DNA from 3 places in the Lysinibacillus sp. FW12 genome. Region 1 is predicted to be linked to each of the others. Evidence: a T-box and tRNA genes for the amino acid it is inferred to sense, from the RefSeq annotation. Region 1 holds a T-box; the other regions hold tRNA genes.

Region 1 (10,904 bases):
GCCATATTATACTTAGTTTTATATCGTTTGCTGAAAAAGAAAAAGTGGTCACATCTATGGACAAGGTTACCATCCTTACAGCAGACAAGTAGCTGGATGAATATGTCATTTTTTATTGGAATTCCAGTTTTATTTATAAGTTTAATATTGGGCTTTGAATGGGCACTATTAACATTAGAGAGTCTTTCGATTTTCGATGCAAAGATCATAGGGTCCTTCATCATTTTAATTTTGTATTGCGTTATCTTATATGTGAATCGCAAAAGCAAGCTGACAGGTACAACTTATGCATGGGTACATATATATGCCTATTTATTAGTTGTTGTGAACTTCTTCTTAGGAAGCAGTTTATCGCGATTCCATTTATGGTATTAGAAGAAAGGTTGGAGACTGTTGAGAAAAATTATTGTAGGTTCTAGGAGAAGTAAGTTGGCGCTAACTCAAACTAATTGGTTTATCAATGAGTTAAAAGAGGCTGGTGCACCATTCGAATTTGAAGTGAAAGAAATCGTGACCAAAGGTGATCAAATTTTAGATGTACAGCTATCTAAAGTTGGAGGGAAGGGATTGTTTGTTAAAGAAATAGAGCAAGCCCTTTACGATAAAGAAATAGATTTTGCTGTTCATTCTATGAAAGATATGCCTGCTGTATTGCCAGATGGCTTAGTAATTGGTTGTATTCCTCCACGTGAAGATGCACGTGATGCATTTATTTCAAAAGGACATATTAAATTTGCAGATCTTCCTGCTGGTGCTGTAGTGGGGACAAGTTCTTTGCGCCGTAGTGCACAGCTATTAACAGTACGCCCTGATATCGAAATAAAATGGATTCGAGGAAACGTTGATACGCGTTTAGCTAAGCTGGAAGATGAAGAATATGATGCGATTATTTTAGCAGCAGCTGGTTTGAAACGATTAGGCTGGAGTGATGATGTCGTTACTGAATTTTTACCAGTAGAAGATTGCTTACCAGCAGTAGCACAGGGCTCTCTAGGAATTGAATGTCGCGCAGATGATGAGGAGCTATTGGCTGAATTAGCAAAGCTTACTGATCAATTAACATGGCAAGAAGCACATGCAGAACGCGCATTTTTAGCAGCAATGGATGGTGGCTGTCAAGTACCTATCGCTGGTTACGCCACTTCAAATGGGGATGAAATTACTTTAACAGGCTTAGTTGCCGCTCCAGATGCATCTGTTATCTATAAGGAAACAGTAGTGGGGACAGATGCACAAAAAATTGGAGAAGAGCTTGCAGCAATATTAACAGAACAAGGTGCATTCGAATTAATTCAGCGCGTAAAGGCTGAGCAAGATGCAAAATAATTTACCTCTAAAGGGTAAAACAATCGTTTTAACTGGTACATCTAAGACAGCTACTATTGAAGATGACATCACAACATTAGGTGGCCATGCTGTAATTGCCCCATTAATTGAAACTTGTGAACGATTGGGCAGTAATGATGCTGAGCAATTGAAAAAGGCATGTCAATTTGATTGGATTATATTTACTAGTCAAAATGCTGTCGATGCTTTTGCTACTAAGATGCAACAGCACCAATTTAGGGTCGATAATTTTAGAGGGAAAATTGCCTCTATAGGGACAAAAACAACATCAGCGTTAGAAAAGCTTGGCTTTGAAGTGAGCTTTATGCCCTCTGTATTTAGTGCTGATATTTTCGTTAAAGAATTTCCGGCTGTAGCGGGTAGCTGTCCGAGTTGCCTGTTTATACGAGGAGAAAAGGCGAAAAGTACACTAAAGGATGGACTGCCGTTTGATTTAGTTGAGTGGACAGTTTACGAAACGGTGGAAAGACATGATCAGACATCTGTTATTATGAATTGTATTCATCACCAACAAGATGTTACTGTGATTTTTGCTAGTCCTTCAGCGGTTGATGTATACGCAAAGGATGTAGCGTCACAGATTGGCTGGCAAGCAACGCGTATCGCAGCCATCGGTCATATTACAGAAGCGGCTCTTGAACAATACGGTGCTACTGTGGATATTATGCCAAGTGTATATACAATGCAAGCAGTCATCGAAGAAATTATGAAAGTAGGGGACAAATCATGACAAAATTACAATTTCAAAGACATCGTCGCTTGCGTACGAATGCGACAATGCGATCAATGGTAAAAGAAACATATTTACATAAAGAGGACCTGATCTATCCTATTTTTGTAATTGAAGGCGAGAACATTAAAAATGAAGTACCTTCTATGCCTGGCGTTTTTCAATTTTCATTGGATAAATTGGAAGTAGAAATTGATGAGGTTGTAGCTTTAGGCATACCTGCAGTTATTTTATTTGGGTTACCAGCTGAAAAAGATGCTGTTGGAACAGGTGCGTTCCATGATCATGGTATCGTTCAAGAAGCGACTCGTTTAATAAAAAAACGTCATCCTGAGCTATTAGTTATTGCGGATACATGTTTATGTGAATTCACAGATCATGGACATTGCGGATTAATAGAAGGCGATCAAATTTTAAATGATCCTTCATTAGACGTGTTAGCCCGTACCGCTGTATCACAAGCAAAAGCAGGAGCGGATATTATTGCTCCATCTAATATGATGGATGGTTTTGTTGTAGCGATTCGTGCAGGACTTGACGAAGCAGGATTTGAACATATTCCAATTATGTCTTATGCAGTCAAATATGCATCTAGCTACTATGGTCCATTCCGTGACGCTGCAGATGGAGCTCCTCAATTTGGCGATCGTAAATCCTACCAAATGGATCCATCGAACCGCCTAGAGGCATTCCGTGAGGCAGAATCAGATATTGAAGAGGGAGCAGATTTCTTAATTGTGAAGCCGGCTCTTAGTTATTTAGATATTATCCGAGATATGAAAAATAACTATCCATTACCGCTTGTTGCCTATAATGTTTCTGGTGAATATGCGATGATTAAGGCGGCAGCTATAAATGGCTGGATTGAAGAGAAAAAAGTTGTGCTTGAAACATTATTAGGCATGAAACGAGCAGGCTCTGATTTAATCATCACGTATCATGCAAAAGATGTTGCACGTTGGTTGGAGGAGAAATAAATGACACGTTCTTACGAAAAATCAAAACAAGCCTATGCTGAGGCGGTTCAGTTAATGCCAGGTGGTGTTAGCAGCCCAGTACGTGCATTCAAATCAGTGAATATGGACCCGATTTTTATGGAATCTGGCCATGGTGCGATCATTAAAGACATTGACGGCAATGAGTATATTGATTACGTACTATCTTGGGGTCCATTAATTTTGGGACATACACATCCAGAGGTAGTCAAAGCGATTGCTGACACAGCAGCAAAAGGTTCATCCTTTGGTGCGCCAAGCTATACAGAAAATCGTTTAGCTCAATTAGTATTAGATCGTCTACCAGGCATGGAAATGATTCGCTTTGTTTCTTCAGGAACAGAAGCTACAATGTCTGCGTTACGTGTAGCTCGTGGGGTTACAGGGCGAGATAAAATATTAAAATTTGAAGGTTCTTATCATGGTCATGGAGACTCTTTATTAATTAAAGCAGGTTCAGGAGTTGCGACATTAGGTTTACCTGATAGCCCTGGTGTTCCAGCAGATATTGCACGGAATACGTTAACAGTTGCCTATAATGATTTAGAAGGGGCAAAAGTTGTTTTCGAAAAATTTGGTGCAGAGCTAGCAGCAGTGATTGTGGAGCCTGTTGCAGGGAACATGGGTGTTGTACCACCAAAACCAGGTTTCTTAGAAGGTTTACGTGCACTTACATCTGAGCATGGCGCGTTATTAATCTTTGATGAGGTAATGACAGGCTTCCGTGTAGACTACGGTTGTGCACAAGGTTATTTTGGGGTAACGCCTGATATGACTACATTAGGTAAAGTTATTGGTGGAGGCCTCCCTGTAGGTGCATTTGCTGGGAAAAAAGAGATTATGGAGCAAGTAGCCCCTGCAGGACCGATTTATCAAGCGGGTACATTATCAGGAAACCCGTTGGCGATGACGGCTGGCTATGAAACGTTATCACGTTTAGATCACGGAACATATGATTACTTTAAACAATTAGGTGATCAGCTAGAGGCTGGTTTCCGTGAAGCAGCTACGAAATACAATATTCCACATACAGTAAATCGTGCTGGCTCAATGATTGGTTTCTTCTTTACAAATGATGAGGTTGTTGACTTTGCCTCAGCTAAAACATCTGACTTACAATTATTCGCGGAATACTTCCGATTGATGGCAGAGGAAGGCATCTTCCTGCCACCATCTCAGTTTGAGGGATTATTTATTTCTACAGCTCATACGGAAGAACACATTACTAAAACAGTAGATGCATTCTATAAAGTGTTTGCGCAATTAGCGCGATAAAAATGAGAGAGCATGATAGAAGAATTTCTATCATGCTCTTTTTTGATGACCAAAATGGAAAATAAGGTAGTGCTTGAGGAATGAATGAGAAAAATGAGGAACTAGCATATTAACTAGTAAGCAAGATCATCTATACTGGATGAAGGACCTGTTTTTGTCAAAATTATATCTTTCAGCATAGCCAAATTGTGGGCGATATCGTTTATAATATAGCTATTCATAAAAGAAAGTAGTGAATTGATATGGCAACAGGCACACATACAGTCGAAGTACCCGTAGGAATTGATCATGTATGGGATTTCGTCAGTGATATGGAAAAATGGGCAAAACTTGTCCCAGGTTATAATGCACATGAAATGATTGATGATAAACATTCAACATGGACATTTAAAGGTAATGTTGGTGTTTTGAAAAAAACAGTAGAAGTAGAAATTATCATTTTAGAATGGGTAGCGCCCTCAAAAGTAACATTCGAATTAAAGGGGCTTTCTGATAATTTCACTGGAAATGGCTATTTCCTTGCAGAAAGCATTGATGCTGAAAATACAAAAATGACAGGTTTTTTAGAAGTAGTCGCTGGCGGCTTGGCAGGACCTGTTTTAAATCCAATTTTCAAACCGATCGTTCCAAAAGCAACACAAATGTTAACAGATCGTGTAGCGAATAAAATTAAATTAGTACATGTTTAATTGAATGGAAGATCATTCATAAAATGGCATGCTAGATGAAATTCTCTAGCATGCCATTTTTTTACTAGAATGCTCTTTCGTTGTATGTAACTTGAAGCATTCTAGCATACTACCCTCCCAATTGTCATATGATGCAAAGGGAGGGATTATTATCGAACAAAAAACATGGAATATGCGCGAAACATTTTGTTTTCCTGGATACGGCTGCCCAACTGAAATAGCAGCAGTGCAAATTAAGCCTCAGTGGCAGGCAATGCAGTTAGAGGATTCACTTCGACTTATGGGCATCTACCACATCACCGCTCACGTTCGCTTTGATTTTCAAGATATGGAAGCATTTACAGACGATGAAGAACTAATTACAATTGATGCCCTTGATATCCAAGGCGATACTGGTTATTTTGAGTATGCTGTACCTTTACATGTGGATTTACCAAAAGAATCGGATCTTAAAGATTTAATGGTCAAAGATATTCGTCCTAGTCTAACAAATCAAATGTGTCAGCTTGAGTGGACAGTAACAAGTATTTTTAATGAATATGAGCCCATTGTTGAAAAGGATATGTTAGACAGTCAACACCTCTCTGTTCAAGCCTTCGAGCAAGAAAAGGCCATTGCTACGATTGAAGAAAGTATGCATATAGAACAACCCCAAGCCGTAGCAGCAGCTTCACGCCAAGAGAAAGTGACAACAGTAGATCAAAAAGCAGTGATGAGGGAATCCTCCAGTCATATTGTTGTGCGTGAATCTAGCTCCTGGCATGAAGTGCCTTCCATGATTTGGGACCTTACAGAAGAATATACACCGCTTAAAGTCCGTGTTTCAAATGATGTCTTTCAAAAGTAAATAGCAGAGAAGTAGCAGGAGCAATAAGAAGATTAGATCACCTGATGTTGGCACAATAATGACACGGATAAATTGAAAAGCACAAATGGGTACGATAATAGTTCTACAATAAAAACGAACCTGCCGTAGCCAAGGTGGTAAAAGCCAAGGGTTATACTTGCGTCGTCGCATTTGAATACTCACTTCCTTTCTATTTACTTTACTCTTACTAAAAGATGACTAAATCACTTGAAAAATGACACGTTTCTGCGGTACAATAAGGAAAATCAAATACAGATGCTATGATGGGGAAGAGTAAATTATATTTACATTTTCAGAGAGGAAACGGTTGCTGAGAAGTTTCTATTTGTACGTAATTGAAGGTAGCCCTTGAGCAGCTTTAGTGAACTAATAGTAGTTAAAGCCGGTTAAACACCGTTACCGAATTAAGAGCCAGTAATTTAGGCTGAGAAAATGTGATTTATTTACATTTATCTTATCTACTGCTGGAATTAAAGGTGGTACCGCGAACTAAAACTCCTTCGTCCTTTTTGACGAGAGGAGTTTTTTTGTTGGGTAAAAAAATGAACAGCGTTATTTTACCAACATTCTACAGACATTAGGAGGAGTCAATATGACAGAAAACATTTCAATGCCAACAAAATATGACCCGCAGTCCATAGAAGCAGGTCGCTATGAATGGTGGTTGCAAGGGAAATTTTTCGAGGCACAGCCTGAAAGCGGGAAAAAACCCTATTCAATCGTTATTCCACCACCAAATGTAACAGGAAAATTACACCTTGGTCACGCTTGGGATACAACATTACAAGATATTCTTATTCGTATGAAACGAATGCAAGGCTACGATGCACTATGGCTACCAGGTATGGACCATGCAGGTATTGCCACTCAAGCTAAAGTAGAAGCGAAACTGCGTGAAGATAATATTACACGTTATGATTTAGGTCGTGAAAAATTCCTTGAAAAAACATGGGAATGGAAAGAAGAATATGCTGGACATATTCGCGATCAATGGGCAAAGCTTGGCCTTGGATTAGACTATACGCGTGAACGTTTCACATTAGATAGTGGTCTTTCAGATGCTGTTAAAACAGTGTTTGTTCAATTATATGAAAAAGGTTTAATTTACCGTGGTGAACGCATTATTAACTGGGACCCTGCAGCGAAAACAGCATTGTCAGATATCGAGGTAATATACCAGGATGTGCAAGGTGCCTTTTACCATATGAAATATCCTTTAGCTGATGGTTCAGGATATGTGGAAGTTGCCACAACACGTCCAGAAACAATGCTAGGTGACTCTGGGGTAGCAGTTCACCCGAATGATGAGCGCTATAAGCATTTAATTGGTAAAACGGTTATTTTACCGATTGTAGGCCGCGAAATTCCAATTGTTGCAGACGATTACGTTGACATGGAATTTGGTACTGGGGTTGTTAAAATGACTCCTGCCCATGATCCAAACGACTTTGAAGTAGGTAACCGTCACAATCTAGAGCGCATCCTTGTCATGAATGAAGATGGCACAATGAACGATCTTGCTGGTAAGTATAAAGGAATGGACCGTTTCGAATGCCGTAAGCAAATCGTTGCTGATTTACAAGAAGCAGGCGTGCTAATCCGAATTGAAGAGCATATGCATTCAGTAGGACACTCGGAACGTTCAGGTGCTGTTGTTGAGCCATATCTTTCAGCACAATGGTTCGTTAAAATGCAGCCACTTGCTGATGCTTCCCTTGAACTACAAAAGGACGCAGAAGGGAAAGTAAACTTCGTACCAGCTCGTTTTGAAAACACATATTCTCGCTGGATGGAAAATATTCGTGATTGGTGTATCTCTCGTCAATTATGGTGGGGTCATCAAATCCCAGCTTGGTATCATAATGAAACAGGCGAAATCTACGTAGGGAAAGAAGCCCCAGCTGATGCAGAAAATTGGACACAGGATGAAGATGTCCTAGATACTTGGTTCTCATCTGCACTATGGCCGTTTTCTACAATGGGCTGGCCGGATGAAGCGAATGAAGAATATAAACGCTATTACCCAACAAATACACTTGTAACGGGCTATGATATTATTTTCTTCTGGGTATCTCGCATGATTTTCCAAGGTTTAGAATTCACAGGTCAACGGCCATTCCAAGATGTATTAATTCACGGCTTAGTACGTGATGGCGAAGGACGTAAAATGAGTAAATCACTTGGCAATGGTGTTGATCCAATGGATGTTATTGAACAATATGGTGCTGATTCATTACGTTACTTCTTAGCAACAGGTTCATCACCTGGTCAAGATTTGCGCTATACAACCGAAAAAGTAGAATCAGTATGGAACTTTGCTAATAAGATTTGGAATGCATCACGTTTTGCGCTTATGAATATGGACGGTATGACATTTGATGAAATCGACTTAACAGGTGAAAAATCCGTTGCTGACAAATGGATCTTAACGCGCTTAAATGAGACTATCGAACGTGTAACTTCTCTTGCAGAACGCTATGAATTTGGAGAAGTAGGCCGTGAACTTTACAATTTCATTTGGGATGATTTCTGTTCTTGGTACATTGAAATGGCGAAATTACCACTTTACGGTGAGGATGAAGCAGCTAAAAAGACAACTCGTTCTATTTTAGCTTACGTTCTAGATCAAACAATGCGTCTATTACATCCATTTATGCCATTCATTACAGAGGAAATTTGGCAGCACTTACCGCATGATGGTGAATCTATTACTGTGGCTGCATGGCCAACAGTACGTGAGGACCTTCATTTTGCTGATGAAGCAGATAATATGAAGCTCCTAATGGATATTATACGTTCAGTACGTAATATTCGTGCGGAAGTGAACACACCAATGAGCAAAAAAGTACCGTTATTTATTTCAGCAAAAGATGCTGCAACAGTGGCGGTTCTTGAGGCGAATAAAGCTTATTTAGAAAAATTCTGTAATCCTGATACACTAACAATTGGTGAAGGCTTAGAAGCGCCAGGTCAATCAATGACGGCAGTTGTGACAGGAGCACAAGTTTTCTTACCACTTGTTGGACTTATTAACCTAGAGGAAGAAATCGCTCGCCTTGAAAAAGAGTTAGAGAAATGGGCAAAAGAAGTGAAGCTTGTTACAGGTAAGCTATCAAATGAGAAATTTGTATCGAAAGCACCTGAAGCATTAGTGAATGCAGAGCGTGAAAAATTAGCGGATTATGAAAGTAAACATGCCGTTGTTTTAAAACGTTTAGAAGAGTTAAAAAATATGTAAGCTAGAAGCAATGGATGAGGAAAGTCATCCATTGCTTTTTTTGTGCGGCTTAGGAAAAACATATAGTGTTATTTACAATAATCTTTGGATTTATATATCAATACTAAAAAGAACTTCCACTGATAAATAATGACGTCAAATTATTTTAGACAATATGGGTGCTTTTCTAGATGCTCACCAGATGCATAAACAAAAGAGAGTGCTAACATGCAGTCGCTCACTGCGTGTTTTTTAGAGTTTTGACATTTAGCTATGTTATTAAATGATACTTGTACTAAAATAAAGGTATTGCAGTAAGAGGGAGTGTTTTCTATTGTTTAACACAATGAAGGAATGTACAAAATTTATCTTTACTTTAAAAGCAGTTGATCATAAACGTCAGCCTCTTGTACTCATGCGGGAAGTACTAGCTCATTTGAACAATCCACAAGACAAACTACGCGTTATCCATGTGGCCGGTTCAAATGGCAAAGGTTCAACAGTCAATGCACTAAGAGAAATGCTACAACATGCAGGTTACAAAGTAGGAGCATTTACGTCCCCGCATTTAGAGCGAGTTAATGAACGTATAACCATTAATGGCGTACAAATCTCTGATGAACAATTTTTATACTATTTCAATCAAGTTGCCGAAATAATAGAAGAGCAATACAATGGAGATTTTCCGAGCTTCTTTGAAGTAGTGACATTAATAATGTTCCAATATTTTGCCGATCGAGAAGTAGATTTAGCGCTTATTGAAACAGGTCTTGGAGGACGTTTAGATGCAACAAATGTTGTAACACCACTTTTAGCCATCATTACAACAATCTCTCTTGAACATACAGCATTTTTAGGTGACACATTTGCAAAGGTTGCTGCCGAAAAAGCTGGAATCATCAAGGATGGCGTACCTGTTGTCGTTGGTGTGGAGCATGAGGAGGCATTGGCTGTCATAAAAGCTACATCAGAAGAACGACATGCACCGTGCTTTATTTTAGGGCAAGATTTCAAGGTTTCCTCTATTTCCCAAAATACAGACTTTCAGCAATTTACATATGAAAGAGAACAGTTCAGGATGTCAAATATATCCTTAAAAATGGCTGGCCCTCATCAAATTAGTAATGCAAGTCTTGCGATAACGGCTATGCTCATCTTACGTGAGGAAGGAGCAATCACCATTGCTGACGATTCAATACGTCACGGTCTACGTCGTGCGCAATGGGCAGGACGCTTTGAACAATGGCCTAATCATATAATTCTAGATGGGGCGCATAATTCCGAAGGTACAGCTGCCCTTATTAAAACACTAGAAGGAGTCTATCCGCAAAAAAAATATCACTTTATTTATGCTGCATTAGCAGATAAGGATCATGCCAACAGCATTGCGTTAATGGATGCCGTTGCAACTTCTATTGCTTTTACACAAATAAATTTACCAAATGCGATGGATGCCGAAAGCTTAGCGATATTGTCAACAAATCCTAATAAACGACATCATCAAGAATGGCAACATACCGTTCAAACAGTCTTACATGAGAGACATAAAGAAGATATTGTGGTGATTACAGGTTCTTTATACTTTATAGCGGAAGTTCGACAATGGCTACAGGGGGATGGACAATGATACCAAGCTTTGATCATTATAAAGTGAAGTGGCAAGTCGAAAGTGATGATGTCATTAAACCTGGTCTAGCGGCCATTGAACAAGCTTTGTCTCTAGTAGGTAATCCGCAACAAACATTGCGTGTTGTCCATTTAGCTGGCTCTAATGGGAAGGGCT
Region 2 (10,904 bases), 1.2 Mb from region 1:
CTTATAGTTTGGGATAACTCCGGGAAACCGGGGCTAATACCGAATAATCTGTTCCACCTCATGGTGGAACACTGAAAGACGGTTTCGGCTGTCGCTATAAGATGGGCCCGCGGCGCATTAGCTAGTTGGTGAGGTAACGGCTCACCAAGGCGACGATGCGTAGCCGACCTGAGAGGGTGATCGGCCACACTGGGACTGAGACACGGCCCAGACTCCTACGGGAGGCAGCAGTAGGGAATCTTCCACAATGGGCGAAAGCCTGATGGAGCAACGCCGCGTGAGTGAAGAAGGTTTTCGGATCGTAAAACTCTGTTGTAAGGGAAGAACAAGTACAGTAGTAACTGGCTGTACCTTGACGGTACCTTATTAGAAAGCCACGGCTAACTACGTGCCAGCAGCCGCGGTAATACGTAGGTGGCAAGCGTTGTCCGGAATTATTGGGCGTAAAGCGCGCGCAGGCGGTCCTTTAAGTCTGATGTGAAAGCCCACGGCTCAACCGTGGAGGGTCATTGGAAACTGGGGGACTTGAGTGCAGAAGAGGAAAGTGGAATTCCAAGTGTAGCGGTGAAATGCGTAGAGATTTGGAGGAACACCAGTGGCGAAGGCGACTTTCTGGTCTGTAACTGACGCTGAGGCGCGAAAGCGTGGGGAGCAAACAGGATTAGATACCCTGGTAGTCCACGCCGTAAACGATGAGTGCTAAGTGTTAGGGGGTTTCCGCCCCTTAGTGCTGCAGCTAACGCATTAAGCACTCCGCCTGGGGAGTACGGTCGCAAGACTGAAACTCAAAGGAATTGACGGGGGCCCGCACAAGCGGTGGAGCATGTGGTTTAATTCGAAGCAACGCGAAGAACCTTACCAGGTCTTGACATCCCGTTGACCACTGTAGAGATATAGTTTCCCCTTCGGGGGCAACGGTGACAGGTGGTGCATGGTTGTCGTCAGCTCGTGTCGTGAGATGTTGGGTTAAGTCCCGCAACGAGCGCAACCCTTGATCTTAGTTGCCATCATTTAGTTGGGCACTCTAAGGTGACTGCCGGTGACAAACCGGAGGAAGGTGGGGATGACGTCAAATCATCATGCCCCTTATGACCTGGGCTACACACGTGCTACAATGGACGATACAAACGGTTGCCAACTCGCGAGAGGGAGCTAATCCGATAAAGTCGTTCTCAGTTCGGATTGTAGGCTGCAACTCGCCTACATGAAGCCGGAATCGCTAGTAATCGCGGATCAGCATGCCGCGGTGAATACGTTCCCGGGCCTTGTACACACCGCCCGTCACACCACGAGAGTTTGTAACACCCGAAGTCGGTGAGGTAACCTTTTGGAGCCAGCCGCCGAAGGTGGGATAGATGATTGGGGTGAAGTCGTAACAAGGTAGCCGTATCGGAAGGTGCGGCTGGATCACCTCCTTTCTAAGGATATTTTCGGAATACAAACCTAGGGTTTGTAAGATTACGTTTTGCGTTCAGTTTTGAAGGTTCATTCTTCCGAATGAAATACTTCAAATATGTGCTCCTGTCGCTACGCTTTCGTCGCAAAGCTGCGAAGAAGTAGAAGCAGGCAGTAACTTTGTTCTTTGAAAACTGGATAAAACGACATTGAAATTGTAACAAACACATTTATTTTTTAAGTTTTTTATAGGCTTAATAACTTGGTTAAGTTATTAAGGGCGCACGGCGAATGCCTTGGCACTAGGAGCCGAAGAAGGACGGCACTAACACCGATATGCTTCGGGGAGCTGTAAGTGAGCTTTGATCCGGAGATTTCCGAATGGGGGAACCCACTACGTTTAATCGCGTAGTATCTTGACGTGAATACATAGCGTCTTGAAGGCAGACCCAGGGAACTGAAACATCTAAGTACCTGGAGGAAGAGAAAGAAAAATCGATTCCCTGAGTAGCGGCGAGCGAAACGGGAAGAGCCCAAACCAAGAGGCTTGCCTCTTGGGGTTGTAGGACACTCTATACGGAGTTACAAAAGAGCGAGTTAGATGAAGCGACTTGGAAAGGTCCGCCAGAGCAGGTAAAAGCCCTGTAGTCGAAAGTTCGTTCTCTCCTGAGTGGATCCTGAGTACGGCGGAACACGTGAAATTCCGTCGGAATCCGGGAGGACCATCTCCCAAGGCTAAATACTACCTAGTGACCGATAGTGAACCAGTACCGTGAGGGAAAGGTGAAAAGCACCCCGGGAGGGGAGTGAAAGAGATCCTGAAACCGTGTGCCTACAAGTAGTTAGAGCCCGTTAATGGGTGATAGCGTGCCTTTTGTAGAATGAACCGGCGAGTTACGATTACGTGCAAGGTTAAGCTTTAGAAGGCGGAGCCGCAGCGAAAGCGAGTCTGAATAGGGCGAAATAGTACGTGGTCGTAGACCCGAAACCAGGTGATCTACCCATGTCCAGGGTGAAGGTAAGGTAACACTTACTGGAGGCCCGAACCCACGCACGTTGAAAAGTGCGGGGATGAGGTGTGGGTAGCGGAGAAATTCCAATCGAACTTGGAGATAGCTGGTTCTCTCCGAAATAGCTTTAGGGCTAGCCTCGTGATGAGAATACTGGAGGTAGAGCACTGTTTGGACTAGGGGGCCATCCCGGTTTACCGAATTCAGACAAACTCCGAATGCCAGATATTTATACACGGGAGTCAGACTGCGAGTGATAAGATCCGTAGTCAAAAGGGAAACAGCCCAGACCACCAGCTAAGGTCCCAAAGTAATCGTTAAGTGGAAAAGGATGTGGCGTTGCACAGACAACCAGGATGTTGGCTTAGAAGCAGCCATCATTTAAAGAGTGCGTAATAGCTCACTGGTCGAGTGACGCTGCGCCGAAAATGTATCGGGGCTAAACGATTCACCGAAGCTGTGGATTGACATCTACGATGTCAGTGGTAGGAGAGCGTTCTAAGTGCGTTGAAGTCAGACCGGAAGGACTGGTGGAGCGCTTAGAAGTGAGAATGCCGGTATGAGTAGCGAAAGACGGGTGAGAATCCCGTCCACCGTATGACTAAGGTTTCCTGAGGAAGGCTCGTCCGCTCAGGGTTAGTCGGGACCTAAGCCGAGGCCGACAGGCGTAGGCGATGGACAACAGGTTGATATTCCTGTACCACCTCCTCACCGTTTGAGAAATGGGGGGACGCAGTAGGATAGGGTAAGCGCGCTGTTGGTTATGCGCGTCCAAGCAGTAAGGCGTGTGTGTAGGCAAATCCGCACATTGTAACGTTGAGCTGTGATGGCGAGTCCGTATGGACGAAGTTCCTGATTTCACACTGCCAAGAAAAGCCTCTATCGAGGTGAGAGGTGCCCGTACCGCAAACCGACACAGGTAGTCGAGGAGAGAATCCTAAGGTGTGCGAGAGAACTCTCGTTAAGGAACTCGGCAAAATGACCCCGTAACTTCGGGAGAAGGGGTGCTCTTGAGCGTGCAAGCGCATGAGAGCCGCAGTGAATAGGCCCAGGCGACTGTTTAGCAAAAACACAGGTCTCTGCAAAACCGTAAGGTGACGTATAGGGGCTGACGCCTGCCCGGTGCTGGAAGGTTAAGAGGAGTGGTTAGCGCAAGCGAAGCTGCGAATTGAAGCCCCAGTAAACGGCGGCCGTAACTATAACGGTCCTAAGGTAGCGAAATTCCTTGTCGGGTAAGTTCCGACCCGCACGAAAGGCGTAACGATCTGGGCACTGTCTCAACGAGAGACTCGGTGAAATTATAGTACCTGTGAAGATGCAGGTTACCCGCGACAGGACGGAAAGACCCCGTGGAGCTTTACTGTAGCCTGATATTGAATTTTGGTACAACTTGTACAGGATAGGTAGGAGCCAGAGATCTCGGAGCGCCAGCTTCGAAGGAGGCGTCGGTGGGATACTACCCTGGTTGTATTGAAATTCTAACCCATGCCCCTTAGCGGGGCAGGAGACAGTGTCAGGCGGACAGTTTGACTGGGGCGGTCGCCTCCTAAAAGGTAACGGAGGCGCCCAAAGGTTCCCTCAGAATGGTTGGAAATCATTCGTAGAGTGTAAAGGCACAAGGGAGCTTGACTGCGAGACCTACAAGTCGAGCAGGGTCGAAAGACGGGCTTAGTGATCCGGTGGTTCCGCATGGAAGGGCCATCGCTCAACGGATAAAAGCTACCCCGGGGATAACAGGCTTATCTCCCCCAAGAGTCCACATCGACGGGGAGGTTTGGCACCTCGATGTCGGCTCATCGCATCCTGGGGCTGTAGTCGGTCCCAAGGGTTGGGCTGTTCGCCCATTAAAGCGGTACGCGAGCTGGGTTCAGAACGTCGTGAGACAGTTCGGTCCCTATCCGTCGTGGGCGTAGGAAATTTGAGAGGAGCTGTCCTTAGTACGAGAGGACCGGGATGGACACACCGCTGGTGTACCAGTTGTCTTGCCAAAGGCATCGCTGGGTAGCTATGTGTGGACGGGATAAGTGCTGAAAGCATCTAAGCATGAAGCCCCCCTCAAGATGAGATTTCCCATTACGCAAGTAAGTAAGATCCCTCAAAGACGATGAGGTAGATAGGTTCGAGGTGGAAGTGTGGTGACACATGGAGCTGACGAATACTAATCGATCGAGGACTTAACCAAATTGTTTGAAGCATTCAATGCACCGTTTATCCAGTTTTGAAAGAACAATACTTTCAACAATAAAAATGAGAGCTTCAAGACACAAGTAGAACAAGGAAGCAACCGAGTGATTGAGGGAGCGTACTAATGTACGTGACTGATTGAGCGAGAGCAGCTGACGGAGTAATACGCCGTGTATTGAAGGTCGAATATAGTCTAGTGATGATGGCAAAGAGGTCACACCCGTTCCCATACCGAACACGGAAGTTAAGCTCTTTAGCGCCGATGGTAGTTGGGGGCTTCCCCCTGTGAGAGTAGGACGTCGCTAGGCGCAAAAAGTCGCTGCTGATACACTCAGTAGTGGCTTTTTTTATTTATGCTGATAAAAAAATTGTATATAGTAAGAAAGGCGTTCCTTAATAGGAGCGCCTTTTTATTTTCAATATGTTGTTATGAATGCGTATGAACAGTAGAAGCTCGAAGTTCAATACGGCGAATCTTCCCGGATGTTGTTTTCGGTAACTCATCAATAAAGACGATACTTCGAGGGTATTTATAAGGCGCTGTTAACGTTTTTACATGCTCTTGTAGCTCCTTTATTAACTCTTCTTCATCACGGGCCTTGAAGCCGTCTCGTAAAATAATAAAGGCCTTTACAATATGCCCTCTAATTTCATCTGGCGCGGCAACAACTGCACACTCTTGTACAGCTTCATGTTTGTTTAAGGCATCCTCTACCTCGAATGGTCCGATGGTATAACCAGATGAAATAATAATGTCATCTCCACGACCTTCAAACCAGAAGTAACCATCCTCATCGCATTTTGCCTGATCACCAGTAATATACCAATCACCACGGAATGCTGCTTGAGTACGTTCAGGCTCCTTGTAATATTCTTTAAATAGAGCAGGGGAGGATTTGTGAACGGCAATATCACCAACCTCGCCAACCGGTGCTTCATTACCTTCATTGTCGATAATACGTACAATATTACCTGGTGTTGGAACACCCATTGATCCTGGACGTAATTCAGTGTTTTCAAGTGTACCAATTAATAATGTATTTTCTGTCTGCCCGTAACCATCTCGTACTTTAAGTCCAAAATGCTTCATGAAAGTTTCGATGACTGGACGATTTAATGGTTCACCAGCAGAAACGGCACTACGGAGAGAGGAAAGATTATAGTCTTGTAGATTATCAATTTTCGCCATGATACGATATTCAGTCGGTGTACAACATAGGACATTAATTTTTTCCTCTTGCATTAATTGAAGGTATGTCTTTGCATCAAACCCACCATGATAAACGAATGCTGTGGCACCAAGCATGATTGTGGATAAGAAAGGACTCCAAATCCATTTTTGCCATCCCGGGGCTGCAGTTGCCCAAACTAAATCACCTTCACGAACGCAAAGCCATTTTGAAGCAGCTGTTCGAATATGTGCATATCCCCAGCCATGTGAATGAACAACACCTTTAGGTTTACCGGTTGTCCCTGAAGTATACGAAAGGAATGCCATATCATCACGTTTTGTCGCTACAGCTGTAAATGTAGTTGGCTGTGTACTTGCTAATTCATCTAAAGAAGTCCATTCTTCTTTTGCACTACCGATAACTAATTTGTTATTTAATGCGTCTACAGTAGAAGCTATTTGATCAACCTCACCAGTAAATGCCTCATAGGCAATAACGGCACTAGCAGAAGAATGTTCCATACGATATTCCAAGTCACTTGCACGTAGCATTTCTGAACATGAAATAGGAACAATGCCAGCCTTTAAGCAGCCAAGAAAAACGAAATAGGCTTCTGGTAGGCGAGGTATAATAACTAAAACGCGATCCCCTTTTTGAAGCCCTATCTTCGTAAACGCATTGGCGTATTGGTTCATTTTTTGGACAAGTTCAACATATGAAACTGTTCTTCTCTCTTGTTGTGTATTTAACCAACGTATTGCTTGACGATCACTATCCTGCGAAAACTTTTCTAATTCCTCTGTGATGTTATAAAACTCAGGTGCAATTAAATCATTTGATACCATAAGAACATTCCTCCCCCAGGAAATTTGATAGAAAATTCATAAAACTATTTTTATTTTAACAATTACAATAATATACAGCAAGAATATTTAGTACGTAAAATAGAAATATTAGATATAATAGAGAACTATTATGCATTGAATTAATCTGTAAGCATCCTTCGACAAAAAAATATAAAAATTTTCACCAAATGTGTTGCATTATTTAGAATGCTTGCTATAATAAGAAATGTACTTAAGAGGTTATTTAAAACCGAATTGAATAGTATTGTTCCGAAGTAGCTCAGTTGGTAGTAGCACCTGACTGTTAATCAGGTTGTCGCAGGTTCGAGTCCTGCCTTCGGAGCCATTTTTTTGTCCATTTTTAAGATTCTGTTGTACATAAAATTTTTTTGTAGAAAAGTGTTGCAACAATTAGGAAAAGATGTTATTATAAGTCTTGTCCTGTTTAAGACATAAGAATGGCCCCTTGGTCAAGTGGTTAAGACACCGCCCTTTCACGGCGGTAACACGGGTTCGAATCCCGTAGGGGTCACCATTAAAACATAGGCTTTAAAAAGAAAATAAACTGTGACATAACACCTGTTTCTATGGAGGATTAGCTCAGCTGGGAGAGCATCTGCCTTACAAGCAGAGGGTCGGCGGTTCGAGCCCGTCATCCTCCACCATTATTGTGTTATTCCGGAGGGGTAGCGAAGTGGCTAAACGCGGCGGACTGTAAATCCGCTCCTTAGGGTTCGGCGGTTCGAATCCGTCCCCCTCCACCAGTTTTATAAATGATTGGGGTATAGCCAAGCGGTAAGGCAACGGATTTTGATTCCGTCATGCCTAGGTTCGAATCCTAGTACCCCAGCCATTTTTCTTTTATGAGCCATTAGCTCAGTTGGTAGAGCATCTGACTTTTAATCAGAGGGTCGAAGGTTCGAGTCCTTCATGGCTCACTTTTTTAGAATAAAATACATTCAAAAGTGTTATATTAATTACTGATAACTAATCTCTTACTGAAAACAGTAGGAGATTTTTTTATGTTCTCTAAATTTGAATAAATATGCACATTTTTGTCGGGTTGAGCCAAGTGGTATGTAGGCTTTACAATAATCTTATAACTTTTAGGGGGTATAAAAACATGAATAAACTTAATATTTCTATTATTGGAGTACCAACAGATTACGGACAAGCACGTCGTGGTGTAGATATGGGACCTAGTGCTATCCGTTATGCGGGGGTTGTAGAACGTTTAGAAGCTATTGGACACGAAGTACAAGATCAAGGGGATATTCGTGTTAGCCAAAAGCAAGCGGATGCCGCAGTAGATGAAAAATTACTTAATTTAGAGGAAGTAGTGGAGGTTAGTACTGCTTTAGCTAATAGTGTGCATGAAGTAGTGGAACAGAAAAAGTTCCCGCTTGTATTTGGTGGAGATCACAGTATTGCGATTGGGACATTAGCGGGACTAGGTGAGCATTATAAAAACCTTGGTGTTATTTGGTATGACGCTCATGCGGATTTAAATACACCTGAGACAACACCTTCAGGTAATATCCATGGTATGCCATTAGCGGTTAGTATCGGACTAGGTCACGAACGTTTAGTCCAAATTCGCAACTATGCTCCAAAAATTAAACCAGAGAACGTTATTATTATCGGAGCTCGTTCAGTAGATCCTGGTGAGCGTGATTTGATTAAAGAGCAAGGCATCAAAGTTTATACAATGCATGAGATTGACCGACTTGGAATGACGCGTGTCATGGAAGATGCACTCGCTTATTTAAAAGAGCGTAATGTTGATGGTTTACATTTATCTCTTGATTTAGATGGATTAGATCCGCTATATACTCCAGGGGTTGGTACGCCTGTTCCAGGAGGAATTACGTATCGTGAAAGTCATTTAGCAATGGAGATGCTACAGGAATCTGGGATGGTAACATCAGCGGAGTTTGTAGAAGTAAATCCAATTTTAGATGAGAAGAATACAACGGCAAATGTAGCTGTTGCATTAATGGGATCATTATTTGGAGAAACACTAGTTTAAAGAAAATTTTACAAAAAATTGCCTGTTGCCACATTGCATAAAAATCTTTTGCTATAATTAAATTAAAACGAAACTTTTCTTATCGATGGGTCGTATAGTATAAGACAGTTGTAAAGGTGGAGAAGTCAACACGATGGATGCGTTAGTAAATAAGAGAATAAAACAAGTGCTTAAAGGCGATCAAAACGCATTTGCCGATATTGTGAGTCTCTATCAGCACAAACTGTACCAAGTATGCTATCGAATGTTAGGCAACAAACAAGAGTCCGAAGACATTGCTCAAGAGGCTTTTGTGCGTGCTTATATGAACTTGCATACATTTGATCAGAAAAGAAAGTTTTCGACGTGGCTTTATCGCATAGCGACAAACCTCTGCATTGACCGTATTCGAAAAAAGAAACCGGATTATTATTTAGATGCAGAAGTAGCTGGTACAGAAGGGCTTGATATGTATTCGCAAATCGCAGCAGACGACCAGCTACCAGAGGAGCAGTTAGAGCAAATGGAGCTGCAAGATCGCATTCAATATGAAATTGGACGTTTGCCGGATAAATACCGTTCAGTTATAGTATTGAAGTATATAGAAGAGTTATCGTTGCAAGAGATTAGCGAGATTTTAGATATGCCGCTTGGAACGGTGAAAACAAGGATTCACCGCGGACGTGAGGCATTACGTAAACAGTTAAACAATCTGTAGGAGGGGGAGCGTCATGAATACTTGTCCAGAGCATATTATAGACTATATGCATGATTATTTAGACGGTGACATTAGTCGTGAGCATGAGCAAGAGTTGAAACAACACTTGCATACATGTAATGATTGTAAACAGTTGATGCAAGAATTGAGTGAAACAATCGCCTTTGTGAAGAGTGCTTCCCATATTACAGCGCCTCCGGATTTTGAAGCAGCAGTAATGGCTCGTTTACCTAAGCCAAAAAGTCGAGTAGGTATACAAAAATGGATACGCCGGCATCCGTTTTTTGTGGCAGCAGCAGTATTTTGCTTATTTATGAGTGCTACATTATTAGGTAGCTTCATGGATGATCAGCATTTCTCCGTAACCAAACAACCAAATTTAGTTGTGGATGGTCAAACGGTGATTGTACCTGAAGGAGAAGTGGTGAAGGGTGATATTGTTGTGAAAAACGGCGATTTGATTGTTGAAGGTGAAGTTGATGGCAACGTCACAGTGATTAACGGGCAATATATGGCATCTTCAGCGGTAGTTTCCGGAAGAATTGAGGAAATTGACGAAGTATTTGAATGGCTTTGGTATACGATTAAAAATTCTGTAAAGACGGCCATGACATTTGAGGAAAAAGAAGAAACTAAATAACACTCTATACGTCCTAAAAAATAGTGCACGTGAGAGGCTGAAAGGTCTACTCTTTAGAGTAGACTTTTTATTTGAAAAAAGTTACATTTGTTAAGAATGTGATATACTTGAATGTGTATGGATTCGCAATGAAAAGTGGGGGATGCCACGTGCAAATTATCGAACATTTCACGGATTTAACTCCTGTGAATATTGTTATTAACTTCATTGATGTACTGCTCGTTTGGTACGTTGTTTATAAAGTCTTAACCCTCATTAAAGGTACAAAGGCTGTCCAATTACTTAAGGGAATTTTCGTCATTATTATTGCACGAATTGCAACAGACCTTTTAGGGTTACAAACACTAGGCTGGATGTTACAACAGGTCATTGAGTTTGGTTTCTTAGCGATTATTATCATATTCCAACCTGAAATCAGACGTGGTCTAGAACAAATTGGCCGAGGAAAGCTATTCCAACGTTCATCTAGTCAAGAAGAAGAAGAACAAACAAGACTCATTGAGGCTATGAAGAAGTCTGTTAGTTATATGGCTAAAAGACGAATTGGTGCGTTAATTTCTATAGAAAAAGAAACGGGTCTTAATGAATATATTGAAACAGGTATAGGACTAAATGCTGAAATTTCGTCAGAACTTCTCATTAATATCTTTATACCTAATACGCCGCTACATGATGGAGCGGTTATTATGCAAAAAGATAAAGTTACGGCAGCAGCATGTTATTTACCACTTTCTGAAAGTCCGTTTATTTCAAAAGAGCTAGGGACACGTCACCGTGCTGCACTTGGTTTAAGTGAAGTTACAGATGCTATTACAATTGTTGTATCAGAGGAAACGGGTGCAATTAGTCTTACATTAAACGGTAATCTCCATCGCAATCTTTCTCTAGAGGAGTTCGAAACACTGTTACGCAAAATGTGGTTCGGTTCAGCA
Region 3 (10,904 bases), 1.5 Mb from region 1:
TTAGAAAGGAGGTGATCCAGCCGCACCTTCCGATACGGCTACCTTGTTACGACTTCACCCCAATCATCTATCCCACCTTCGGCGGCTGGCTCCAAAAGGTTACCTCACCGACTTCGGGTGTTACAAACTCTCGTGGTGTGACGGGCGGTGTGTACAAGGCCCGGGAACGTATTCACCGCGGCATGCTGATCCGCGATTACTAGCGATTCCGGCTTCATGTAGGCGAGTTGCAGCCTACAATCCGAACTGAGAACGACTTTATCGGATTAGCTCCCTCTCGCGAGTTGGCAACCGTTTGTATCGTCCATTGTAGCACGTGTGTAGCCCAGGTCATAAGGGGCATGATGATTTGACGTCATCCCCACCTTCCTCCGGTTTGTCACCGGCAGTCACCTTAGAGTGCCCAACTAAATGATGGCAACTAAGATCAAGGGTTGCGCTCGTTGCGGGACTTAACCCAACATCTCACGACACGAGCTGACGACAACCATGCACCACCTGTCACCGTTGCCCCCGAAGGGGAAACTATATCTCTACAGTGGTCAACGGGATGTCAAGACCTGGTAAGGTTCTTCGCGTTGCTTCGAATTAAACCACATGCTCCACCGCTTGTGCGGGCCCCCGTCAATTCCTTTGAGTTTCAGTCTTGCGACCGTACTCCCCAGGCGGAGTGCTTAATGCGTTAGCTGCAGCACTAAGGGGCGGAAACCCCCTAACACTTAGCACTCATCGTTTACGGCGTGGACTACCAGGGTATCTAATCCTGTTTGCTCCCCACGCTTTCGCGCCTCAGCGTCAGTTACAGACCAGAAAGTCGCCTTCGCCACTGGTGTTCCTCCAAATCTCTACGCATTTCACCGCTACACTTGGAATTCCACTTTCCTCTTCTGCACTCAAGTCCCCCAGTTTCCAATGACCCTCCACGGTTGAGCCGTGGGCTTTCACATCAGACTTAAAGGACCGCCTGCGCGCGCTTTACGCCCAATAATTCCGGACAACGCTTGCCACCTACGTATTACCGCGGCTGCTGGCACGTAGTTAGCCGTGGCTTTCTAATAAGGTACCGTCAAGGTACAGCCAGTTACTACTGTACTTGTTCTTCCCTTACAACAGAGTTTTACGATCCGAAAACCTTCTTCACTCACGCGGCGTTGCTCCATCAGGCTTTCGCCCATTGTGGAAGATTCCCTACTGCTGCCTCCCGTAGGAGTCTGGGCCGTGTCTCAGTCCCAGTGTGGCCGATCACCCTCTCAGGTCGGCTACGCATCGTCGCCTTGGTGAGCCGTTACCTCACCAACTAGCTAATGCGCCGCGGGCCCATCTTATAGCGACAGCCGAAACCGTCTTTCAGTGTTCCACCATGAGGTGGAACAGATTATTCGGTATTAGCCCCGGTTTCCCGGAGTTATCCCAAACTATAAGGTAGGTTGCCCACGTGTTACTCACCCGTCCGCCGCTAACGTCAAAGGAGCAAGCTCCTTCTCTGTTCGCTCGACTTGCATGTATTAGGCACGCCGCCAGCGTTCGTCCTGAGCCAGGATCAAACTCTCCATAAAAGAAATTTGATTAGCTCAAATTGTTTTGCTGGCATCAATTTTGATGTCCAAAATTTTGTTTCGTTCACTAGCCGAAACTAGTTACTTAAAACTTTATTGATTACGTTTTGCTTGTTCAGTTTTCAAGGTTCATTTAATTGAATTGGTGGAGCCTAGCGGGATCGAACCGCTGACCTCCTGCGTGCAAGGCAGGCGCTCTCCCAGCTGAGCTAAGGCCCCATAAATTTAGGAAATGGTCGGGAAGACAGGATTCGAACCTGCGACCCCTTGGTCCCAAACCAAGTGCTCTACCAAGCTGAGCTACTTCCCGTTCGTTCTTTTGGCGCGCCCGACAGGAGTCGAACCCATAACCTTCTGATCCGTAGTCAGACGCTCTATCCAATTGAGCTACGGGCGCATAATAATGGTGCCGAGGACCGGAATCGAACCGGTACGGTAGTCACCTACCGCAGGATTTTAAGTCCTGTGCGTCTGCCAGTTCCGCCACCCCGGCACATTTGGAGCGGAAGACGAGGTTCGAACTCGCGACCCCCACCTTGGCAAGGTGGTGTTCTACCACTGAACTACTTCCGCATGTGCATAAGTTTTTTTATCTGGCAATGAAAATAATGGTGCGGGTGAAGGGAGTCGAACCCCCACGCCTTGCGGCGCTAGATCCTAAGTCTAGTGCGTCTGCCAATTCCGCCACACCCGCTTATTATTATTTCAAAATGGTGAGCCATGAAGGACTCGAACCTTCGACCCTCTGATTAAAAGTCAGATGCTCTACCAACTGAGCTAATGGCTCGAAAAAATGGTGCCGGCTATAGGAATCGAACCCACGACCTACTGATTACAAGTCAGTTGCTCTACCTGCTGAGCTAAACCGGCATATGGTGGAGGATGACGGGCTCGAACCGCCGACCCCCTGCTTGTAAGGCAGGTGCTCTCCCAGCTGAGCTAATCCTCCTGGGTATTATGCCTAGCGACGTCCTACTCTCGCAGGGGGAAGCCCCCAACTACCATCGGCGCTAAAGAGCTTAACTTCCGTGTTCGGTATGGGAACGGGTGTGACCTCTTTGCCATCATCACTAGACTTTTTAAAAGACAAGATTTATTATAACATATTTCGTTATAAATACAAGCTTTTTTTAAAACTTTCTTGTTCTTTCAAAACTGGATAAACGGTGCATTGACTGCTTCAAACAATTTGGTTAAGTCCTCGATCGATTAGTATTCGTCAGCTCCATGTGTCACCACACTTCCACCTCGAACCTATCTACCTCATCGTCTTTGAGGGATCTTACTTACTTGCGTAATGGGAAATCTCATCTTGAGGGGGGCTTCATGCTTAGATGCTTTCAGCACTTATCCCGTCCACACATAGCTACCCAGCGATGCCTTTGGCAAGACAACTGGTACACCAGCGGTGTGTCCATCCCGGTCCTCTCGTACTAAGGACAGCTCCTCTCAAATTTCCTACGCCCACGACGGATAGGGACCGAACTGTCTCACGACGTTCTGAACCCAGCTCGCGTACCGCTTTAATGGGCGAACAGCCCAACCCTTGGGACCGACTACAGCCCCAGGATGCGATGAGCCGACATCGAGGTGCCAAACCTCCCCGTCGATGTGGACTCTTGGGGGAGATAAGCCTGTTATCCCCGGGGTAGCTTTTATCCGTTGAGCGATGGCCCTTCCATGCGGAACCACCGGATCACTAAGCCCGTCTTTCGACCCTGCTCGACTTGTAGGTCTCGCAGTCAAGCTCCCTTGTGCCTTTACACTCTACGAATGATTTCCAACCATTCTGAGGGAACCTTTGGGCGCCTCCGTTACCTTTTAGGAGGCGACCGCCCCAGTCAAACTGTCCGCCTGACACTGTCTCCTGCCCCGCTAAGGGGCATGGGTTAGAATTTCAATACAACCAGGGTAGTATCCCACCGACGCCTCCTTCGAAGCTGGCGCTCCGAGATCTCTGGCTCCTACCTATCCTGTACAAGTTGTACCAAAATTCAATATCAGGCTACAGTAAAGCTCCACGGGGTCTTTCCGTCCTGTCGCGGGTAACCTGCATCTTCACAGGTACTATAATTTCACCGAGTCTCTCGTTGAGACAGTGCCCAGATCGTTACGCCTTTCGTGCGGGTCGGAACTTACCCGACAAGGAATTTCGCTACCTTAGGACCGTTATAGTTACGGCCGCCGTTTACTGGGGCTTCAATTCGCAGCTTCGCTTGCGCTAACCACTCCTCTTAACCTTCCAGCACCGGGCAGGCGTCAGCCCCTATACGTCACCTTACGGTTTTGCAGAGACCTGTGTTTTTGCTAAACAGTCGCCTGGGCCTATTCACTGCGGCTCTCATGCGCTTGCACGCTCAAGAGCACCCCTTCTCCCGAAGTTACGGGGTCATTTTGCCGAGTTCCTTAACGAGAGTTCTCTCGCACACCTTAGGATTCTCTCCTCGACTACCTGTGTCGGTTTGCGGTACGGGCACCTCTCACCTCGATAGAGGCTTTTCTTGGCAGTGTGAAATCAGGAACTTCGTCCATACGGACTCGCCATCACAGCTCAACGTTACAGTGTGCGGATTTGCCTACACACACGCCTTACTGCTTGGACGCGCATAACCAACAGCGCGCTTACCCTATCCTACTGCGTCCCCCCATTTCTCAAACGGTGAGGAGGTGGTACAGGAATATCAACCTGTTGTCCATCGCCTACGCCTGTCGGCCTCGGCTTAGGTCCCGACTAACCCTGAGCGGACGAGCCTTCCTCAGGAAACCTTAGTCATACGGTGGACGGGATTCTCACCCGTCTTTCGCTACTCATACCGGCATTCTCACTTCTAAGCGCTCCACCAGTCCTTCCGGTCTGACTTCAACGCACTTAGAACGCTCTCCTACCACTGACATCGTAGATGTCAATCCACAGCTTCGGTGAATCGTTTAGCCCCGATACATTTTCGGCGCAGCGTCACTCGACCAGTGAGCTATTACGCACTCTTTAAATGATGGCTGCTTCTAAGCCAACATCCTGGTTGTCTGTGCAACGCCACATCCTTTTCCACTTAACGATTACTTTGGGACCTTAGCTGGTGGTCTGGGCTGTTTCCCTTTTGACTACGGATCTTATCACTCGCAGTCTGACTCCCGTGTATAAATATCTGGCATTCGGAGTTTGTCTGAATTCGGTAAACCGGGATGGCCCCCTAGTCCAAACAGTGCTCTACCTCCAGTATTCTCATCACGAGGCTAGCCCTAAAGCTATTTCGGAGAGAACCAGCTATCTCCAAGTTCGATTGGAATTTCTCCGCTACCCACACCTCATCCCCGCACTTTTCAACGTGCGTGGGTTCGGGCCTCCAGTAAGTGTTACCTTACCTTCACCCTGGACATGGGTAGATCACCTGGTTTCGGGTCTACGACCACGTACTATTTCGCCCTATTCAGACTCGCTTTCGCTGCGGCTCCGCCTTCTAAAGCTTAACCTTGCACGTAATCGTAACTCGCCGGTTCATTCTACAAAAGGCACGCTATCACCCATTAACGGGCTCTAACTACTTGTAGGCACACGGTTTCAGGATCTCTTTCACTCCCCTTCCGGGGTGCTTTTCACCTTTCCCTCACGGTACTGGTTCACTATCGGTCACTAGGTAGTATTTAGCCTTGGGAGATGGTCCTCCCGGATTCCGACGGAATTTCACGTGTTCCGCCGTACTCAGGATCCACTCAGGAGAGAACGAACTTTCGACTACAGGGCTTTTACCTGCTCTGGCGGACCTTTCCAAGTCGCTTCATCTAACTCGCTCTTTTGTAACTCCGTATAGAGTGTCCTACAACCCCAAGAGGCAAGCCTCTTGGTTTGGGCTCTTCCCGTTTCGCTCGCCGCTACTCAGGGAATCGATTTTTCTTTCTCTTCCTCCAGGTACTTAGATGTTTCAGTTCCCTGGGTCTGCCTTCAAGACGCTATGTATTCACGTCAAGATACTACGCGATTAAACGTAGTGGGTTCCCCCATTCGGAAATCTCCGGATCAAAGCTCACTTACAGCTCCCCGAAGCATATCGGTGTTAGTGCCGTCCTTCTTCGGCTCCTAGTGCCAAGGCATTCGCCGTGCGCCCTTAATAACTTAACCAAGTTATTAAGCCTATAAAAAACTTAAAAAATAAATGTGTTTGTTACAATTTCAATGTCGTTTTATCCAGTTTTCAAAGAACAAGTTTTGAAGTATTTCATTCGGAAGAATGAACCTTCAAAACTGAACGCAAAACGTAATCTTACAAACCCAAGGTTTGTATTCCGAAATAATCCTTAGAAAGGAGGTGATCCAGCCGCACCTTCCGATACGGCTACCTTGTTACGACTTCACCCCAATCATCTATCCCACCTTCGGCGGCTGGCTCCAAAAGGTTACCTCACCGACTTCGGGTGTTACAAACTCTCGTGGTGTGACGGGCGGTGTGTACAAGGCCCGGGAACGTATTCACCGCGGCATGCTGATCCGCGATTACTAGCGATTCCGGCTTCATGTAGGCGAGTTGCAGCCTACAATCCGAACTGAGAACGACTTTATCGGATTAGCTCCCTCTCGCGAGTTGGCAACCGTTTGTATCGTCCATTGTAGCACGTGTGTAGCCCAGGTCATAAGGGGCATGATGATTTGACGTCATCCCCACCTTCCTCCGGTTTGTCACCGGCAGTCACCTTAGAGTGCCCAACTAAATGATGGCAACTAAGATCAAGGGTTGCGCTCGTTGCGGGACTTAACCCAACATCTCACGACACGAGCTGACGACAACCATGCACCACCTGTCACCGTTGCCCCCGAAGGGGAAACTATATCTCTACAGTGGTCAACGGGATGTCAAGACCTGGTAAGGTTCTTCGCGTTGCTTCGAATTAAACCACATGCTCCACCGCTTGTGCGGGCCCCCGTCAATTCCTTTGAGTTTCAGTCTTGCGACCGTACTCCCCAGGCGGAGTGCTTAATGCGTTAGCTGCAGCACTAAGGGGCGGAAACCCCCTAACACTTAGCACTCATCGTTTACGGCGTGGACTACCAGGGTATCTAATCCTGTTTGCTCCCCACGCTTTCGCGCCTCAGCGTCAGTTACAGACCAGAAAGTCGCCTTCGCCACTGGTGTTCCTCCAAATCTCTACGCATTTCACCGCTACACTTGGAATTCCACTTTCCTCTTCTGCACTCAAGTCCCCCAGTTTCCAATGACCCTCCACGGTTGAGCCGTGGGCTTTCACATCAGACTTAAAGGACCGCCTGCGCGCGCTTTACGCCCAATAATTCCGGACAACGCTTGCCACCTACGTATTACCGCGGCTGCTGGCACGTAGTTAGCCGTGGCTTTCTAATAAGGTACCGTCAAGGTACAGCCAGTTACTACTGTACTTGTTCTTCCCTTACAACAGAGTTTTACGATCCGAAAACCTTCTTCACTCACGCGGCGTTGCTCCATCAGGCTTTCGCCCATTGTGGAAGATTCCCTACTGCTGCCTCCCGTAGGAGTCTGGGCCGTGTCTCAGTCCCAGTGTGGCCGATCACCCTCTCAGGTCGGCTACGCATCGTCGCCTTGGTGAGCCGTTACCTCACCAACTAGCTAATGCGCCGCGGGCCCATCTTATAGCGACAGCGAGATGCCGTCTTTCAGTGTTCCACCATGAGGTGGAACAGATTATTCGGTATTAGCCCCGGTTTCCCGGAGTTATCCCAAACTATAAGGTAGGTTGCCCACGTGTTACTCACCCGTCCGCCGCTAACGTCAAAGGAGCAAGCTCCTTCTCTGTTCGCTCGACTTGCATGTATTAGGCACGCCGCCAGCGTTCGTCCTGAGCCAGGATCAAACTCTCCATAAAAAGAAATTTGATTAGCTCAAATTGTTTTGCTGGCATCAATTTTGATGTCCAAAATTTTGTTTTGTTCACTAGCCGAAACTAGTTACTTAAAACTTTATTGATTACGTTTTGCTTGTTCAGTTTTCAAGGTTCATTTTGTTAACCATCTCATCGACAGCAACTTTTAAATTATAACATATTTCGTTTTTCGTTGTCAACATCTTTTTTAAAAAGTTTTTAAGTCCGAAGAGACAACTCTTAAACTATATCATAATCATTTTCGTAAGTCAACATCTTTTTCATCTAAATTTCTTTGATGTTGTTTCTTGCATCGTCTTAACGACAAGTAATAATTTATCATGTTAACTTAGACATCGCAAGTGTTTTTTTAAACAAAATCTACTTTATTTAAAAATAACGAATTAATAAGCTATTTTACGCATTTACGAGAATACGGAAATTATATATTCTCCTTTGCCCACTTAATTATTTGTTTTACTATACATCTCTTTCTTTCAAATCACAACATTTTATCCTACTATTTTTCAAATCAAAAGTGCATTACAGTTTACTATATAAGAAAACCTCTAGAAAACTAAAGGCTTTCGATAGAGCAAATGTTATTGTGTCGTTCATTTCATACAAACTTTTTTCATTCAAGGCAACAACGTATTTACATGTACACGTTTTATATGTACCGTATCGAAAATAAGCGCTAAAGTGCTTTTACTACACTTTAGCGCTTATTTCTATTATGTCCTATTTTAAATCGTCACTTTGAGGATCAACTATATTTAAGCACCATAAGAAATTATCCCAAGCGGAATACCAGCCACTGAAAATTTCCGACGAATCATCCCAACGCACGTCGAATTTCTTCTGACCGTCTATCTCCACTAAATATAATGTAAGGTTTTCGTCTTTCTTAGCCACTACTAATTTCATACCATGCTCAAGTTCTTCTTCAGTAAATGGAACATCAGAAACTGATCGTAATTGTGCCTGTTCAAACACTTGTTTGTTAATAATTTTGTAATTCATTATAAGCCCCCAATAAAATACTTCTTTTTTTACTTAGTAATTTAAAAAACATAGAACTATAAAAGTATAACCTAAATTTAATCAACCTTTAAACAACTTAATTTTTTTCAAAGCATAAAAAAAGAGAACCCACTTATCCCGTGAATTCTCCTCTTTATTTATTTCTTTTGTTTTATTGCTCTATGAAAAAAACCAACTACTTTGTAATATGGCGCATTGTTGGGAACAATAATACGTCACGAATTGATGGTGAATTTGTAAGGAGCATAATTAAACGGTCAATACCGATTCCTAAACCACCTGTTGGAGGCATACCGTATTCCAACGCTTCAATGAAATCATTGTCCATTTCATGTGCCTCATCGTTACCTGCCGCTTTTTCTGCTAATTGTGCTTCAAAACGTTGGCGTTGGTCGATAGGATCATTTAGCTCTGTGAAGGCATTTGCATGCTCACGACGAACGATAAATAACTCAAAGCGATCTGTGAAACGCTCGTCCTCTGGATTTTTCTTCGCTAGAGGAGAGATTTCTACTGGGTGGCCATATACAAATGTAGGTTGTACAAGTGTCTCTTCTACCTTTTGTTCAAAGAATTCATTGATAATATGACCTACTTCATGAACATCTTTTACTTCTACTCCATGCTCTTTAGCAAGTGTTTGAGCTTGTTCTTTTGTCATTGGCTGCCAGAAGTCCACACCAGTTGCCTCTTTTACAGCGTCTACCATATGAACTCGTTTCCAGCCTACTGCAAGGTTGATCTCATCTTCTCCATATTGAACCGTTGTTGTACCAAGCACTTCTTGAGCAACATGTGCAATAAGGTTTTCAGTTAGAGACATGATATCTTGATAATCAGCATATGCTTCATATAGCTCAATCATTGTAAACTCTGGATTGTGACGTGTAGAGATTCCTTCGTTACGGAACACACGACCAATTTCGTAAACCTTTTCTAAACCACCAACTATTAAACGTTTTAAATGCAATTCGATGGCGATTCGCATATATAATTCCATATCAAGTGCATTATGATGCGTAATAAATGGACGAGCAGCTGCGCCACCAGCAATTGTATGAAGCATTGGTGTTTCTACTTCTAAATATCCAGCGTTATCTAAATAATTTCGGATTGCACGGATAATTTTAGAACGAGTGATAAACGTTTTTTTGCTATCTTCATTTGTCATTAGATCTAAATAACGTTGGCGATAACGTTGCTCAACATCCTGTAAGCCGTGGAATTTCTCCGGCATAGGACGTAAAGCTTTTGTAAGGAATGTGAAGTCCTCAGCTTTTACTGAAAGCTCTCCAACTTGCGTACGGAATACATTTCCACGTACACCTACGATATCCCCTAAGTCAGCCTGTTTAAACAACTCATATGCTTCTTCACCTACATGATCTTGGCGAACATAAATTTGGATTTGTCCTGCTAAATCTTGAATATGGGCAAAACCAGCTTTTCCTTTACCGCGTTTCGTCATAATACGTCCCGCAATAATCACCTCTTGAAGGTTTTCTTCAAGTTGTTCTTTTGTTTGGTCTGCAAATTGTTCACGTACTTCTGCAGATAAATGTGTACGCTCAAAACGGCTTCCAAATGGATCTTGTCCGTTTTCTAGTATCGTCGTCATTTTTTGGCGTCTCACCAATAGCTGATCATTTAATTCTTCTATATTTGACACTTGTTTCACTCCTTAAGTAAATTGTCCGTGTTTACGTCCATAATATTTCTATTGTACACAATTTTAGTGCTGTAATCATCTCTTTCAGTTTATTTTCAATTCAACACAAGATGATTAATAATTCTAAAAATTAAAGTCAGCACAAAAAGGCGTCTCTTATAATAGTGAGACGCCATAAAAAACTATATTATTAATTCTTTTGCTTCAGGAACGATTAAATTAGATTCGACCTCTTCATATTCCTGTACAAGACTATTTAATAGTACACGAAGATCCGCTGCTGTTTCAGTTTGATTAATCGCATTACGCGCTTTACCATTACCGCGAATTCCTTTTAAGTACCATGAAGCATGTTTACGCATTTCACGTACTGCTATTCCTTCGCCCTTTAACTGGAGTAAACGTTCAAAGTGCAATAGACATACATCTATCTTTTCACGGATACTCGGTTCTTCCTTTAGCTCACCAGTTTCTAGGTATTGAACGGTACGATAAATCATCCATGGATTACCTAATGCTGCACGACCAATCATAACAGCATCTACTCCTGTTGTATCGAGCATCCGTTTAGCATCTTGTGGCGTTTCCACGTCACCATTACCAAGCACAGGAATCTTCACGTTGTCCTTTACTTGGCGAATGATATCCCAATTCGCCTTACCCTCGTACATTTGTACACGAGTACGTCCATGGACTGCTACTGCAGAGGCACCTGCACGCTCAACAGCTTGTGCATTTTCAATGGCAAAAATATGCTCATCATCCCAGCCAATACGCATTTTTACGCT

The links. The T-box of region 1 lies ahead of SJW71_RS07735 (valine--tRNA ligase). A T-box ahead of a tRNA ligase gene usually reads a tRNA of that ligase, here a tRNA-Val.
Region 2: it has a tRNA-Val gene. The T-box ahead of SJW71_RS07735 (valine--tRNA ligase) is inferred to sense a tRNA for this amino acid. The anticodon was not compared.
Region 3: it has a tRNA-Val gene. The T-box ahead of SJW71_RS07735 (valine--tRNA ligase) is inferred to sense a tRNA for this amino acid. The anticodon was not compared.

What each region holds. Positions count from the first base shown of each region.
Region 1 covers NZ_CP139094.1:1,500,976-1,511,879, forward strand. The annotation lists gene SJW71_RS07700 (cytochrome C assembly family protein) at 1-375, shown strand, start outside; gene hemC (hydroxymethylbilane synthase) at 394-1,326, shown strand; gene SJW71_RS07710 (uroporphyrinogen-III synthase) at 1,316-2,077, shown strand; gene hemB (porphobilinogen synthase) at 2,074-3,054, shown strand; gene hemL (glutamate-1-semialdehyde 2,1-aminomutase) at 3,055-4,347, shown strand; gene SJW71_RS07725 (CoxG family protein) at 4,590-5,036, shown strand; gene SJW71_RS07730 (valyl-tRNA synthetase) at 5,128-5,883, shown strand; T-box leader at 6,156-6,415, shown strand; gene SJW71_RS07735 (valine--tRNA ligase) at 6,497-9,142, shown strand; gene SJW71_RS07740 (bifunctional folylpolyglutamate synthase/dihydrofolate synthase) at 9,468-10,748, shown strand; gene SJW71_RS07745 (bifunctional folylpolyglutamate synthase/dihydrofolate synthase) at 10,745-10,904, shown strand, end outside.
Region 2 covers NZ_CP139094.1:322,682-333,585, forward strand. The annotation lists rRNA gene SJW71_RS01695 (16S ribosomal RNA) at 1-1,418, shown strand, start outside; rRNA gene SJW71_RS01700 (23S ribosomal RNA) at 1,660-4,587, shown strand; rRNA gene rrf (5S ribosomal RNA) at 4,782-4,897, shown strand; gene mbcS (acyl-CoA synthetase MbcS) at 5,017-6,606, opposite strand; tRNA gene SJW71_RS01715 (tRNA-Asn) at 6,876-6,952, shown strand; tRNA gene SJW71_RS01720 (tRNA-Glu) at 7,067-7,141, shown strand; tRNA gene SJW71_RS01725 (tRNA-Val) at 7,196-7,271, shown strand; tRNA gene SJW71_RS01730 (tRNA-Tyr) at 7,287-7,370, shown strand; tRNA gene SJW71_RS01735 (tRNA-Gln) at 7,385-7,459, shown strand; tRNA gene SJW71_RS01740 (tRNA-Lys) at 7,472-7,544, shown strand; gene rocF (arginase) at 7,730-8,635, shown strand; gene sigW (RNA polymerase sigma factor SigW) at 8,769-9,332, shown strand; gene SJW71_RS01755 (anti-sigma factor family protein) at 9,346-9,972, shown strand; gene cdaA (diadenylate cyclase CdaA) at 10,122-10,904, shown strand, end outside.
Region 3 covers NZ_CP139094.1:3,568-14,471, forward strand. The annotation lists rRNA gene SJW71_RS00025 (16S ribosomal RNA) at 5-1,556, opposite strand; tRNA gene SJW71_RS00030 (tRNA-Ala) at 1,700-1,775, opposite strand; tRNA gene SJW71_RS00035 (tRNA-Pro) at 1,790-1,866, opposite strand; tRNA gene SJW71_RS00040 (tRNA-Arg) at 1,877-1,953, opposite strand; tRNA gene SJW71_RS00045 (tRNA-Leu) at 1,961-2,049, opposite strand; tRNA gene SJW71_RS00050 (tRNA-Gly) at 2,055-2,129, opposite strand; tRNA gene SJW71_RS00055 (tRNA-Leu) at 2,166-2,250, opposite strand; tRNA gene SJW71_RS00060 (tRNA-Lys) at 2,268-2,343, opposite strand; tRNA gene SJW71_RS00065 (tRNA-Thr) at 2,351-2,426, opposite strand; tRNA gene SJW71_RS00070 (tRNA-Val) at 2,430-2,505, opposite strand; rRNA gene rrf (5S ribosomal RNA) at 2,516-2,631, opposite strand; rRNA gene SJW71_RS00080 (23S ribosomal RNA) at 2,746-5,673, opposite strand; rRNA gene SJW71_RS00085 (16S ribosomal RNA) at 5,854-7,406, opposite strand; gene SJW71_RS00090 (hypothetical protein) at 8,145-8,426, opposite strand; gene lysS (lysine--tRNA ligase) at 8,623-10,125, opposite strand; gene dusB (tRNA dihydrouridine synthase DusB) at 10,299-10,904, opposite strand, start outside.